Regions from separate parts of the Methylobacterium sp. WL1 genome, predicted to be linked through region 2. Evidence: predicted binding sites of a transcription regulator. Region 2 holds the regulator's gene; each other region holds the start of a gene.
The links. Region 2 encodes PhoB, which activates phosphate uptake and scavenging genes when phosphate is short. Its sites were predicted from a motif close to TGTCATNNANCTGTCAT; they were not measured.

Region 1: the regulator PhoB is predicted to act here: its motif matches at 2,355-2,371, upstream of FVA80_RS22840 (Orn/Lys/Arg decarboxylase N-terminal domain-containing protein).
Region 3: the regulator PhoB is predicted to act here: its motif matches at 2,615-2,631, upstream of FVA80_RS12970 (CorA family divalent cation transporter).

What each region holds. Positions count from the first base shown of each region.
Region 1 covers NZ_CP042823.1:4,676,027-4,680,231, reverse strand. The annotation lists gene FVA80_RS22840 (Orn/Lys/Arg decarboxylase N-terminal domain-containing protein) at 1-2,306, opposite strand, end outside; gene FVA80_RS22835 (5-oxoprolinase subunit PxpA) at 2,413-3,198, opposite strand; gene FVA80_RS22830 (lysozyme inhibitor LprI family protein) at 3,285-3,728, opposite strand; gene FVA80_RS22825 (ferric siderophore receptor protein) at 3,801-4,022, shown strand; gene FVA80_RS22820 (hypothetical protein) at 4,153-4,205, shown strand, end outside.
Region 2 covers NZ_CP042823.1:2,473,188-2,477,392, forward strand. The annotation lists gene FVA80_RS12085 (protein-disulfide reductase DsbD domain-containing protein) at 1-1,590, shown strand, start outside; gene phoB (phosphate regulon transcriptional regulator PhoB) at 1,636-2,331, opposite strand; gene phoU (phosphate signaling complex protein PhoU) at 2,506-3,228, opposite strand; gene pstB (phosphate ABC transporter ATP-binding protein PstB) at 3,544-4,205, opposite strand, start outside.
Region 3 covers NZ_CP042823.1:2,672,784-2,676,988, reverse strand. The annotation lists gene FVA80_RS12985 (prephenate dehydrogenase/arogenate dehydrogenase family protein) at 1-376, shown strand, start outside; gene groL (chaperonin GroEL) at 454-2,097, opposite strand; gene groES (co-chaperone GroES) at 2,170-2,460, opposite strand; gene FVA80_RS12970 (CorA family divalent cation transporter) at 2,671-3,657, shown strand; gene FVA80_RS12965 (PAS domain-containing methyl-accepting chemotaxis protein) at 3,854-4,205, shown strand, end outside.

The DNA of each region.
Region 1 (4,205 bases), 2.2 Mb from region 2:
CGCCCGTCCGGCTCGACCTCGCGGTAGACCCCCTGGATCTCGGCCTCGAAGCCGGGGAACAGGTTGGCCGAGGCCTCGAACATCTTGAAATAGTCGAGCATCGGCTTGGCCCTGTCGTCCAGGCGCTCGCCCGGCAGGACGGTGCCGATGCCCGGCGGGTAGACCAGCATCAGGGTCGAGGCGATGCGCCCCTCGGCCTCGGCGATCGGCACGTAATCGACCTTGTTGCGGGTCAGCATCTGGGCGGCGCGCTTGGGCGGCATCACCATCTCGGGCAGGTGTTCGGGGGCGAATTGCCGACGCTGGAGCATGGAGGTGTTGGCCTCCCGGTGGAAGGCGTGGAACTCGGCGCAGAGGTCGCGCAGGCGCACGCCCCGGTAGCGGTTGGGCCGGCGGTTGACGAATTCCGGCATCGCATCCTCGAGCGGCACGTTGTCGTCGTGGTGCCGCTTGAACGCGACGAGGCCGGAGATCAGGGTTCCGGCCTTGGACGACTCGACGCCCGGCGTCAGCAGGAAGAGCAGCGAGTTCAGGTCGTTCTTCTCGGCCACGATCCGGTTCTCGCGCAGGTACTGCGCGACGATCGGGGCCGGCACGCCGTGGTCGGCATAGGCCCCGGTCCGTCGGTCGAAGCCCGGGGTGAGCACCGTGAGCTTGTTCGGGTCGGTGATCGCGTAGCCCGGCGCCACATGGGTGAACCCGTGCCAGCGGGCACCGGGCTTCAGTTCCCAGTGCCGCGGGTCGGCGGCGAGCTCGTCGGTGGGCACCTTCTCCCACGGCACCTCGGCCCCGTCGGCGTTGGTGGTCACGTCCGGCACGAACGGGTCGAAGAACCAGCGCCGCAGTGGATCGGCCTCGTTCTCCTCGAACTCCCGACGGATCGCCCGGACCTTCTTGCGCCATTCGATCCCGAGCCGGATCGTGTCGTCCCACAGGATCATGCCCGAGCGGCCCTTCATCATCTGGGCGCCGACATCGAGGGAGGCGAAGAGCGGGTAGAACGGCGAGGTCGAGGCGTGGACCAGGAAGCTCTCGTTGAGGCGCTTGTGCTCCACGCGCCGGGTCTGGCCGCGGATATGGCCGTCGCGGGTGTGGATCTGCGAGGCCTGTGAGAAGCTCGCCAGCTGCTTGTGGGTCGATTGCGTGGCGACGATGCCCGGCGAAGTCTCGTCGAGGCCGGTGAGTCCCATGGCGAAGCGGCGCGCGAAGAGCGGGTGGAACTTCATGAAGCCCGCCCAGGCCTCGTCGAACAGGATGTAGTCGCAGAGGTGGCCGATCCGCTCCAGGATCTCCTGCGCGTCGTAGATCGTGCCGTCATAGGTGCATTGCTCGATCACCGCGACCCGGAACGGCCGCTCCCGGCGCCAAGCCTCGGGGTCGGTGACCAGCGGGTTGGCGCGGATCTTTTCCCGGATCCGGGTCTCGTCCAGGGCCTCGTGATAGATCGGACCGATCAAGCCGAAGGCGTTCCGGTCCGTCTCCAGGAAGATCGGGATGCCGCCGCCCAGGAACAGGGCGCCGTGATGGGCCGCCTTGTGGTTGTTGCGGTCGAACAGAACGAGGTCGTCCTCGGCCACCAGCGAGGACAGGACGATCTTGTTGGAGGCCGAGGTGCCGTTGAGGACGAAGTAGGTCTTCTCCGCCCCGAAGATCTTGGCGGCCTCCTTCTGGGCCTTGAGCGCGGGCCCTTCGTGGGTCAGCAGGTCGCCGAGGTCGAGCACCGAATTGTCGAGGTCGTCGCGAAAGATCGCCTCGCCGAGGTGCTCCACGAAGATCCGGCCGATGGGTGAGCGGTTGTAGAAGATGCCGCCGTTGTGCCCCGGGCAGGTCCAGAGCTGGTTGCCCTTCTCGGCATAGTCCACGAGCGCGCCGAAGAACGGCGTCTTCAGGGTCTCGGCATATTGCGTCACCCGGCTGACCAGGCCGCGGGCGATGAATTCCGGCGTCTCTTCCGCCAGGAAGATGTAGCCGTCGATGAAGTCCAGGAGCTCGACCGGGATGTCCTCCAGCCGCTTGCGGCGGACCATGATGACGATCGGCATCTCCAGGCCGCGCTTGCGCATCATGTCGATGAGCGCGGCGGCCTTGCCGTCGAGACCGCGCTTGCCCCAGTCGACCACCATGCAGCCGATGGCGGCATCGGTCTGCACGGCGATCGCCGCGTCCTCGACCCGCCGGGCCCGCACCACCTCGAAGCCGCGATTCTCCACCGCCGCCACGATCTGGGCGACGCGCGCGCCCTCCAGGTCGTCCGGATCGAAGGCGGGGGCGCACATCAGAACCGTGAAGCGACGGTGGAAATCCATAGGGCCTCTCAAAGCCTCGTAAGCAGCGAGTGGCTTTCTGGCCCATCTGCGACGTTTGCATGACGGTGAGGCGGATCGCGGCTGAAACCGGACGGAATCGGCGAACTCAGGCGCCGATCGCGCGACCGATCACCTGGGCCATCGGCCTGATGGCGATCCCCAGGGCGGCCAGGTCGGACCGCACCCGCGCGGCCATCGCGACCGCGCCCGGTGTGTCGCCGTGGACGCAGATGCTGTCGATTCGGGCCGGGATGCGTCGCCCGGACAGGCACGTGATGGCGCGGTCCTCGATCATCCGCACCACGCGCTCCGCCGCCTCGGCCGGATCGTGCAGGACCGCGCCCGGGCGCGTGCGCGAGACCAGGTTGCCGGTCTCGGCGTAAGCCCGGTCGGCGTAGATCTCGCGCGCCAGTGGCAAACCGAGCCGCTCGCCGGCCCGCTCGGTCTCGAGGCCGGGCATGACCACGAAGATCAGGTCGCGGTCCAGCGTCCGGATCGCCCGGGCCACCGCCAGGGCGAGATCCGCGTCCGCGTTGGCGATGTTGCCCAGCGCCCCGTGGGTCTTCACGTGCCGCACCGGGCAGCCGGCATCCTGGGCCAGCGCCAGGAGGGCGCCGACCTGATAGAGCACGGCCTTCTCGACGTCGGCCGGGCGCTCGCCGTGGATCGGGCGCCGGCCGAAGCCCCAGAGATCGAGGAAGCCCGGATGCGCCCCGGCCTGGACCCCGGCGCAGGCGGCGAGCGTCAGGGTCTCGTGCATGACCAGCGGGTCGCCGGCGTGGAACCCGCAGGCGATGTTGGCCGAACTGGCGATCGCCAGCATCCCGGCATCGTCGCCGAGGCGGTAGACGCCGAAACCCTCGCCCATGTCGCAGTTCAGGTCGACGATCATCGAGGTCCCTCGCGTGCGCAGCGGTTGCGCGCATTCAAGGGTCGGACCAGTTGCCCGCCGCCGCCTCCGAGGCGGGAGCCACCTCTCTACTGAAGCGGGTACCGGCTCAGGATGTCCTCGGTCCGCTGGACGGTCTTGTCGTACCTGCAGGCATACAGCGCCCCGGTGGTGCCGCTGCCGTTGTTCCACTCGCTGAAAGTGAGATCGCCGCAATCGGCGTCCCGGAAGGCGATCCAGGCGCGCTGGGCCGCCGTGAACTGGGCCTTCCAGGTCGCCTTGGCGTCCAGCGGGCGGTCGTCCTGTTCGATGACCGACAGGGCCTTCTTGTAGGCGGCGTTGAGCTTCGCGTCGGCCGCCTCGAGGGCCTTGTGCAGGCAGGTTTGGGTCTCTGGCGTCGAGGTCGCGGCCCGGCACAGCTTGGCCGAAGGCTGGTCGGCCCGGGCGCTCGCGAAAGGAAGGGCGCAGGTCCAGAGCGCGGCGAGGGCAAGGATCCCGGTCGAGCCGGCCACGGTGAAGGGGTTCGAGGGCATCGCGGTCTCCCCGGAGGCGAATTACGCCGGCGCGGATGCGCGGCCGGACCGCGGAACGCTGGCCGGAAAGGCATGAACACTTCTTTTTCATGCGGAACGCCCGGGCTGCCGGACTGGGCACGGCTCGATCTCGGCCTGCACCACGCCACGGTGCTCGACGGTCGCCGGACGACGTTCCGGGCCAATGTGCTGAACGCCACCGGGACGCGGTACTCGACCGGGGTCGCCGCGTTCGGCACCGTCTTCCAGGGCGGCCCACGCACCTCCCTGCTGTCGATGTCGATCGACCTGTAGGCATCCGAGGGCGCGACCTCCTGCCCCGGCGGCGATGTTTCACGGGAAACACTGCCTTAAGTCTGCCGGCCCGAACCTGTGGCCCGGATGCCGTCGCCTTCCCGTGCGTCGCGCGCTAGCACGGCCGGGCATGACGGCATCGAACACGACATCCACTTGGCGTGACCAGAAGAACGCCAAGGC
Region 2 (4,205 bases):
AGTCAGGGCGACACGCTGCAACTCGACTTCGCCGCGGCCGGCCTAAAGCCCGAGTCTATCAAGGCTGCATCGTTCTTCCCCTATTCCGAGACCGCCATCGACAACGCCGCCGTCCAGGTGATGCGCGTCGACGCATCCGGCCTGCACCTCACCCTCGCGCGGAGCACCCCGACGGACCCGGCACCGGCCGCCCTGCCGGGCGTGCTCACCGTGGAGGAGACGACCGGCGCCGAAACGCATCGCCTGGCCTTCGCGTACGGGGACGAGCCGGTTGCACCGGTCCCAGTGGCTGCACCCGAGGCTTCCGCCGCAGCCCAACCGGTCGCCCCGGCCTTCGACGCGCTGACCCTGGCGACCGCGGCGGGCCTGGCCTTTCTGGGCGGGCTGATCCTCAACCTGATGCCCTGCGTCTTTCCCGTCCTGTCGATCAAAGTGCTCGGCCTCGTCCGGCATGCCGGCGAGAGCGCGGCGCGCGTGCGCCTGCACGGCCTCGCCTACACGGCTGGGGTGATGGCAAGCTTCCTAGGCCTTGCAGGCTTGCTGCTCGCCCTCAAGGGCGGCGGGGCCGCGATCGGCTGGGGCTTCCAGCTGCAATCGCCGGCCGTGGTGGCCGGGCTCGCCTATCTGCTGCTCGCCATGGGCCTGAGCCTTTCGGGGGTTGTCCATGTCGGCGGTCGGCTCACCGCCATCGGAGACGGGCTCGCCCGGCGCTCGGGTCTCAGCGGCTCATTCTTTACGGGCGTTCTCGCGACCCTGGTGGCAACCCCCTGCACGGCACCGTTCATGGGCTCGGCCGTGGGCTTCGCGCTGACCCAGAGCGCCGGCGTCGCGCTCGCGGTGTTCGCCAGCATGGGCTTGGGCCTCGCCCTGCCCTTCCTGGCGCTGACCCTGTGGCCGCCGGCGCTGCGGGCGCTGCCGCGGCCGGGCGCCTGGATGGAAACCCTGAAGCAGGTTCTGGCTTTCCCGGTCTACGCAACGGTGGCGTGGTTGATCTGGGTCCTGGCCCAGCAGGTCGGCCCGCAGGGGCTTCTGGTGGGGCTGATCGGCCTCGTGCTGGTGGGCTTCGCGGCTTGGGCCTGGGAGCACGGGCGCGCCGCCGCTTCGCGGGTCGGACCCGGCGTCCAGGGCGTCGCGCTGCTGACGGTCGTCGCCGTCGGGGCATTGACCCTGACCCTCGATCGCGACCGGGCCGTGCCCGTCGCCCGTGCCGCCGCAGAGGGCGTCGAGCCCTTCACGCAGGCGCGTCTCGACGCCTTGGTGAACGCGCGGCGGCCGGTCTTCGTGAACATGACCGCCGCTTGGTGCATCACATGCGCGGTCAACGAGACGACCTCGTTGTCCACGAAGGCCGTGCGGGCCGCCATGAATGATCGGGGTGTGACCTACCTGAAGGGCGACTGGACCAACCAGAACCCCGAGATCACCCGCCTGCTGGAGGCGCATGGGCGCAGCGGCGTCCCGCTGTACCTGCTCTACACGGGCACTGGGGAGGCAAAGGTGCTGCCGCAGATCCTCACCGAGGGAACGGTGCTGGCGGCCTTGCAGGCGGTACCGGCCGCCTCCGGTAAGAGCGCAGCGCTGGCACGCTGACCGAGGAGGCAGGCGCGCCGTTCCGCCCCGACGGGCTGGAGGTCTTCAGGCTTCGAGGGAAAACGTCTCGTCGAAGGCGTATCCCGAGCCCCGCACGGTGCGGATCGGGTCGGCCTGCCGGGGGGCGTTGAGCGCCTTGCGCAGCCGCCCGACATGCACGTCCACGGTGCGCTCGTCGATGTAGACGTCGTGGCCCCAGACCCCGTCGAGGAGCTGTTCACGGGAAAAAACCCGGCCCGGCGCCAGCATCAGGAATTCGAGCAGCCTGAATTCGGTTGGCCCGAGATGGAGTTCCTCGCCGGCGCGCCGGACCCGGTGGCCGGAGCGGTCGAGCTCAATGTCGCCCGCCGCCAGACGGTCGGCGACGTGGGCCGGCTTGGCCCGACGCAGCAGCGCCCGAACGCGGGCCAGCAGTTCCGGCACCGAGAACGGCTTGACGATGTAGTCGTCGGCGCCGGTTCCGAGCCCGCGGACCCGGTCGCCTTCCTCGCCGCGCGCGGTGAGCATGATCACCGGCAGACGCTCGGTCTCGCGTCGGGCCCGGATGCGGCGGCACAACTCGATGCCCGAGAGGCCGGGCAGCATCCAGTCGAGCAGGACCAGATCGGGCGTGCGCTCGGCCAGGAGCAGTTCGGCGTCGTCACCGCGACTGGCCGAATCCACCAGGAATCCTTCGGCCTCCAGGTTGTAGCGCAGCAGGGTAGTCAGCGCCTCCTCGTCCTCGACGATCAGGACTTGCATGCTCACGTTCGATAACCTGTTCCGAATTCGGCACGCATCGAATCAACCGCGCCGGAGGGCCCGGACGCGCCGATGGTGCGGCAGGGGCCGCGATTCCTCAACCCACGCGCACTCCCACCGGGGCTTTGTCCCGCAGGTGGGAGTGCGCGCTGCGGAGGAACCGCGAACCGCATGTCACGGGGCCGTGGCGGCAGGCCCGACCGTCGCGTAGTTCGACGCGTCGTTCTTCGGCCGCTCGCCCGCCAGCGTCTCACCGGTGGCGAGGTAATGGATCGTCTCGGCGATATTGGTGGTGTGGTCGCCGATGCGTTCGACGTTCTTCGCGCAGAAGAGCAGATGCGTGCAGAACGAGATGTTGCGCGGATCCTCCATCATGTAGGTGAGGAGCTCGCGGAACAGCGAATTGTACAGGGCATCGATCTCGCCATCCCGCTCCCAGACATCGTAGGCCGCCTTGATGTCGCGGCTGGCATAGGCGTCGAGGATATCCTTGAGCTGAGCTTCCGCGAGGTCGCTCATGTGGCGCACGCCGAGCACGATCTTCTGCGCAGGCGCCTGATCGGAGATCGCGACGACCCGCTTGGCGACGTTCTTGGCGAGGTCGCCGATCCGCTCCAGATCGCCGGACACGCGGATTGCCGAGATGGTCTCGCGCAGGTCGATCGCCAGCGGCTGACGCCGGGCGATGAGCAGCACTGCCCGCTCTTCGATGTCACGCTGGAGCGCATCGAGGCGCTTGTCGGCGAGGATCACCGCCTGGGCGAGCGTATCGTCCCGGCGGACGAGGGCATCGGTCGCCTCGGCGGCCATCTTCTCGGCGACGCCGCCCATCTCGGAAATCGAGCGACGCAGGTCATCCAGGTCGGTGTCGTAGGAACTGACGATATGGCCGGGCATGGTGGATCCTTCGATGGCGTCCCGCAAACCTTGATCCGCGAGGTCTGGCGGAAACCCGCCGCTGCGATCACGGATACCGTTGTACGTTTCCCGGTACCCAGTCCCTTGGATAGTTCACGTCATGATGCGGAGCGGAGCAGATTTCGGAACGCGACAAAAACAACCGGAATAGGCCGATGTTCCCAGGTCAACGCAACATGCCTCGGAGTAGCGCCCGGTCGAATTCCGATCGGGCGCGGCTCCGCGTCTTGAGATCGACGCGCAAACATGTGCCGATCCGGTCATCAACTCTTCCGCGAAACTTCCGCGATTGGCTTAACCGAACCGCCCGGTGATGTAATCCTGGGTCCGCTGCTCCACAGGGTTCATGAACATGCGGTTGGTGGGGCCGAACTCGATCAATTCACCCAGGTACATGAAGGCGGTGAACTGCGAGATGCGCGCAGCCTGCTGCATGTTGTGCGTGACGATCACGATGGTGAACTCGTCGCGCAGCTGCTCGATCAGTTCCTCGATGCGGCCCGTGGAGATCGGGTCGAGCGCCGAGGTCGGCTCGTCGAACAGGATCACCTCCGGGCTCTGGGCCACGGTGCGGGCGATGCACAGGCGCTGCTGCTGGCCGCCGGAGAGCCCGGTGCCCGCCTGGCGCAGCTTGTCCTTCACCTCGTCCCAGAGGGCGGCCTTGCGCAGGGACTGCTCCACCCGCCCGTCGAGTTCGGATTTCGGCAGCTTCTCGTAGAGGCGCAGCCCGAAGGCCACGTTGTCGTAGATCGACATCGGGAACGGGGTGGGCTTCTGGAAAACCATGCCGATCCGCGAGCGCAGGTCGTTCAGGTCGACGGACGGGTCGAGGATGTTCTCGCCGTCGAGCATGATCTGACCTTCGGCCCGCTGCTCCGGGTAGAGGCTGTAGATCCGGTTGAAGCAGCGCAGCAGCGTGGACTTGCCGCAGCCGGACGGCCCGATCAGGGCCGTGA
Region 3 (4,205 bases), 200 kb from region 2:
TCGTGCTGCGGCTTTCCTCCGGACGGTGCTGAAGCTCAAGGTGATCGTCACGACGCCCGAGGCCCACGACCGCGAGGCCGCGGCCGTGCAAGGCCTGACGCATCTGATCGCGCGGGTGCTCGTCGCCATGGAGCCGCTTCCCACTCACATGACCACGCGAAGCTTCTCACTGCTCATGCAAGCGGTCGACATGGTCCGGCACGACGCCCCCGAAGTGTTCGAGGCGATCGAGCGATCCTATCCGTTTGCCGCTGATGTCCGCCAGCGCTTCTTCAAGCTCGCTGCCCAAGTCGAGGCCGATCTCGCACGCAGAAATCTTTCTGCAGCCGTCGAACAGCCGCCCCTCATGACGGCCCGGACTTCCGCGGGACCGTGAGACGGCCGTGTCATACCAACGAAAAAAGGGGCCGCCTTTCGGCGACCCCCTTCGTCAGATCGATGGTTGGCGTGGACTTAGAAATCCATGCCGCCCATGCCGCCGCCGCCCGGCATCGCGGGGGCGCCGCCATCCTTCTTCGGCGCGTCGGCCACCATCGCCTCGGTGGTGACCAGCAGGCCGGCCACGGAAGCGGCGTCCTGCAGGGCGGTACGGACGACCTTGGCCGGATCGACGATACCGGCCTGGATCATGTCGACATACTCTTCGGTCTGGGCGTTGAAGCCGTAGGTCTCCGAGGAGGTGTTGTCGGTGATCTTGCCGACGACGATCGAACCTTCCACGCCTGCGTTCTGGGCGATCTGACGGATCGGGGCCTCAAGCGCCTTCAGCACGATCTTGATGCCGGCCTGGACGTCCGGAACATCGCTCTTCAGCGCGGCGACCGCCTTCTTGGCACGCAGCAGTGCAGTGCCGCCGCCCGGGACGATGCCTTCCTCGACAGCCGCGCGGGTGGCGTTGAGGGCGTCGTCGACACGGTCCTTCTTCTCCTTGACCTCGACCTCGGTCGCGCCGCCGACGCGGATCACCGCGACGCCGCCCGCGAGCTTGGCCAGGCGCTCCTGCAGCTTCTCGCGGTCGTAGTCCGAGGTGGTCTCCTCGATCTGCGCCTTGATCTGCGAGATCCGGCCCTCGATGTCGGTCTTCTCGCCGACGCCGTCGATGATCGTGGTGTTCTCCTTCTCGATGCGCACCCGCTTGGCGCGGCCGAGCATGTCGAGCGTCACGTTCTCGAGCTTGATGCCGAGGTCCTCGGCGATCATCTGGCCCTTGGTCAGGATCGCGATGTCCTCGAGCATCGCCTTGCGGCGGTCACCGAAGCCCGGCGCCTTCACGGCCGCGACCTTCAGGCCGCCGCGCAGCTTGTTCACCACGAGGGTGGCCAGCGCCTCGCCCTCGATGTCCTCGGCGATGATCAGCAGCGGCTTGCCGGTCTGCACCACGGCCTCGAGCACCGGCAGCATCGCCTGCAGCGACGACAGCTTCTTCTCGTGGATCAGGATGTAGGGATCCTCGAGCTCGGCGACCATCTTCTCCGCGTTCGTGATGAAGTACGGGGACAGGTAGCCGCGGTCGAACTGCATGCCCTCGACGACGTCGAGCTCGGTTTCGGCCGTCTTGGCCTCCTCGACCGTGATCACGCCCTCGTTGCCCACCTTCTGCATGGCGTGGGCGATCATCTCGCCGATCTCCTTGTCGCCGTTGGCGGAGATCGTGCCGACCTGGGCGACCTCGTCGGAGGTCGAGACCTTCTTGGCGCGCGCGATGATGTCCTTCACCGCGGCGGCGGTGGCGAGGTCGATGCCGCGCTTCAGGTCCATCGGGTTGATGCCGGCGGCGACGTACTTGGCGCCTTCGCGGACGATGGCCTGGGCCAGCACGGTGGCGGTGGTGGTGCCGTCACCCGCGATGTCGTTGGTCTTCGAGGCCACTTCGCGCACCATCTGGGCGCCCATGTTCTCGAACTTGTCGGCGAGCTCGATCTCCTTGGCGACGGTGACGCCGTCCTTGGTGATGCGCGGGGCGCCGAAGCTCTTCTCGATCACAACGTTGCGGCCCTTCGGGCCCAGCGTCACCTTCACCGCGTCGGCAAGGATATCGACGCCGCGCAGCATCTTATCGCGGGCGTCGGCGGAGAAACGAACGTCTTTCGCTGCCATGGTTTGCCTCTTGTGGTTGGGTTGGACCCCAAGGCCTCAGGTGGCCTCAAAGGGTTGGAACGGGCGATCCGATCAGGCGGCGACGACGCCCATGATGTCGGATTCTTTCATGATCAGGAGGTCCTGACCGTCGATCTTGACCTCGGTGCCGGACCACTTGCCGAACAGGACGCGGTCCCCCGCCTTCACGTCGAGCGCGTTGACGCGGCCCTGCTCGTCGCGAGCGCCGGGACCGACGGCGACGATCTCGCCTTCCTGCGGCTTCTCCTTGGCGGTGTCCGGAATGATGATGCCGCCCTTGGTCTTCTCCTCGCCCTCGATGCGACGGACGACCACGCGGTCGTGCAGCGGACGGAACTTCATGAGCTGCCCTCTTGCTTCAGGTCTGCAGTTGGCGTTGATGCGGCGTGCGCGGCCGCTCCCAAGCCCGACTGTTAGCACTCTGTCTTGGCGAGTGCCAATGACGGCGGCGAGTTAGCTCTCGTGCGGCTCGAAGTCAAGACTGTCGCACCCGCGCGCGACGGCGAGATGACCCGGCATCGGCCCTTATTTCCCCTAGGATAACGCGCCCTCATGCTGAGCCTCCACGGACCCGAAGGCGCGGTGACGCCTGAACGCGGCGGCCCGATTCCCGGCAATGCCGTCTGGCTCGATCTGAACGACCCGAGTTCCGAGGAGGCCGCCGCCGTGGAAGCGGCCACCGGCCTGCGCGTACCGTCCCGGGCCGCACTGTCGGAGGTGGAATCCTCCAGCCGGCTGCGGCGCGTGAAGGGCGGGCTGTCGCTCTCGACGCCGATGATCACCTTCGAGCGCAGTGATTCCCAGTTGAAACCGCTGGGGTTCCTCCTGTCGAAGGATCACCTCGTCACGATCCGGTTCCATGACATGCGCGCGATCGACTCGTCGGAGAAGCGCATCGCCGACGGCGACGGCAGCGTGACGCCGAGCGAGATCTTCCTCGTGATCCTGGAGGAGTTGGTCGACAGCCTCGCGGACGCCCTGGAGGACATGGCCTCCGAACTCGACACGCTGTCCACGCGGATCTTCGACTTCGATGTCCGCGGCGCCGACCGCCGTCGGCTCGAAAGCCCGCCGCCCCGCCGCCGCGACCTGGCGCTGCGGCGGATCCTGCGCGGCATCAGCAACCGTGGGAAGGTTCTCGGGAAGATCCGCGCGAGCCTGCTCGGCCTGGAGCGGATCGTGCCGTTCGTGTCGGCCGCTTGCGAAGGGCTCGGCCTGCCCGGCGACGGTCGCTTCGAGACGATCCGGCGCGACATCGACTCCCTGGACGAGTTCGAGACGCGGCTTGCCGAGAACGTTCAGTTCCTCCTCGACGCCACATTGGGGCTCATCAACATCGAGCAGAACAACGTCTTCCGGGTACTGACGGTGGTGTCTGTGGTTGGTGTGCCGCCGACGCTGATCGCCTCGATGTACGGCATGAACTTCAAGCACATGCCGGAGCTGGACTGGGCCTACGGATATCCCTACGCCCTCGCGCTTATTTTGATCAGCGCTCTCGCTCCAATTGTATATTTCCGAAGCCGCGGGTGGTTCTGATATTCGTCAGCTTAAAAGGCAAAAGCTGTCTTTAATACAAATCTAAGCCTCTGCCAATCAACTATTACAATTTACCTTGATTGAATATTTCATTTGACGCGCTCTCAATGCAGGCTTCGGTTTCAAAGACTGTCGAATTATATAAAATTTAACCCAATCTCGGCCATATGCTCGCAGGAGCAGCGTGGGCACCGATATGTTCAAGAGAACCGTCTATAACGAGGCGCAGGCCAAGCTTGACGCCCTGGACCGGTCGTTGGCGATCATCGAATTCTCGATGGACGGGCAAGTCCTGAGTGCCAACCACAACTTTTTGCACCTGATGAAGTACACCCTTGCGGATGTACAAGGCAAACATCATCGCATCTTTGTCGAACCGATGGCTGCCAAGTCGCCAGAGTACACGGAGTTCTGGTCGAAGCTGAAGGACGGTCAGTACGTCACCGGTGAATTCCTGCGGATCGACAAGAACGGCACGGAGGTCTGGCTGGAGGCGACCTACAACCCCGTCCTCGACGCGCGCGGCAAGCCGGTGAAGGTGGTCAAGT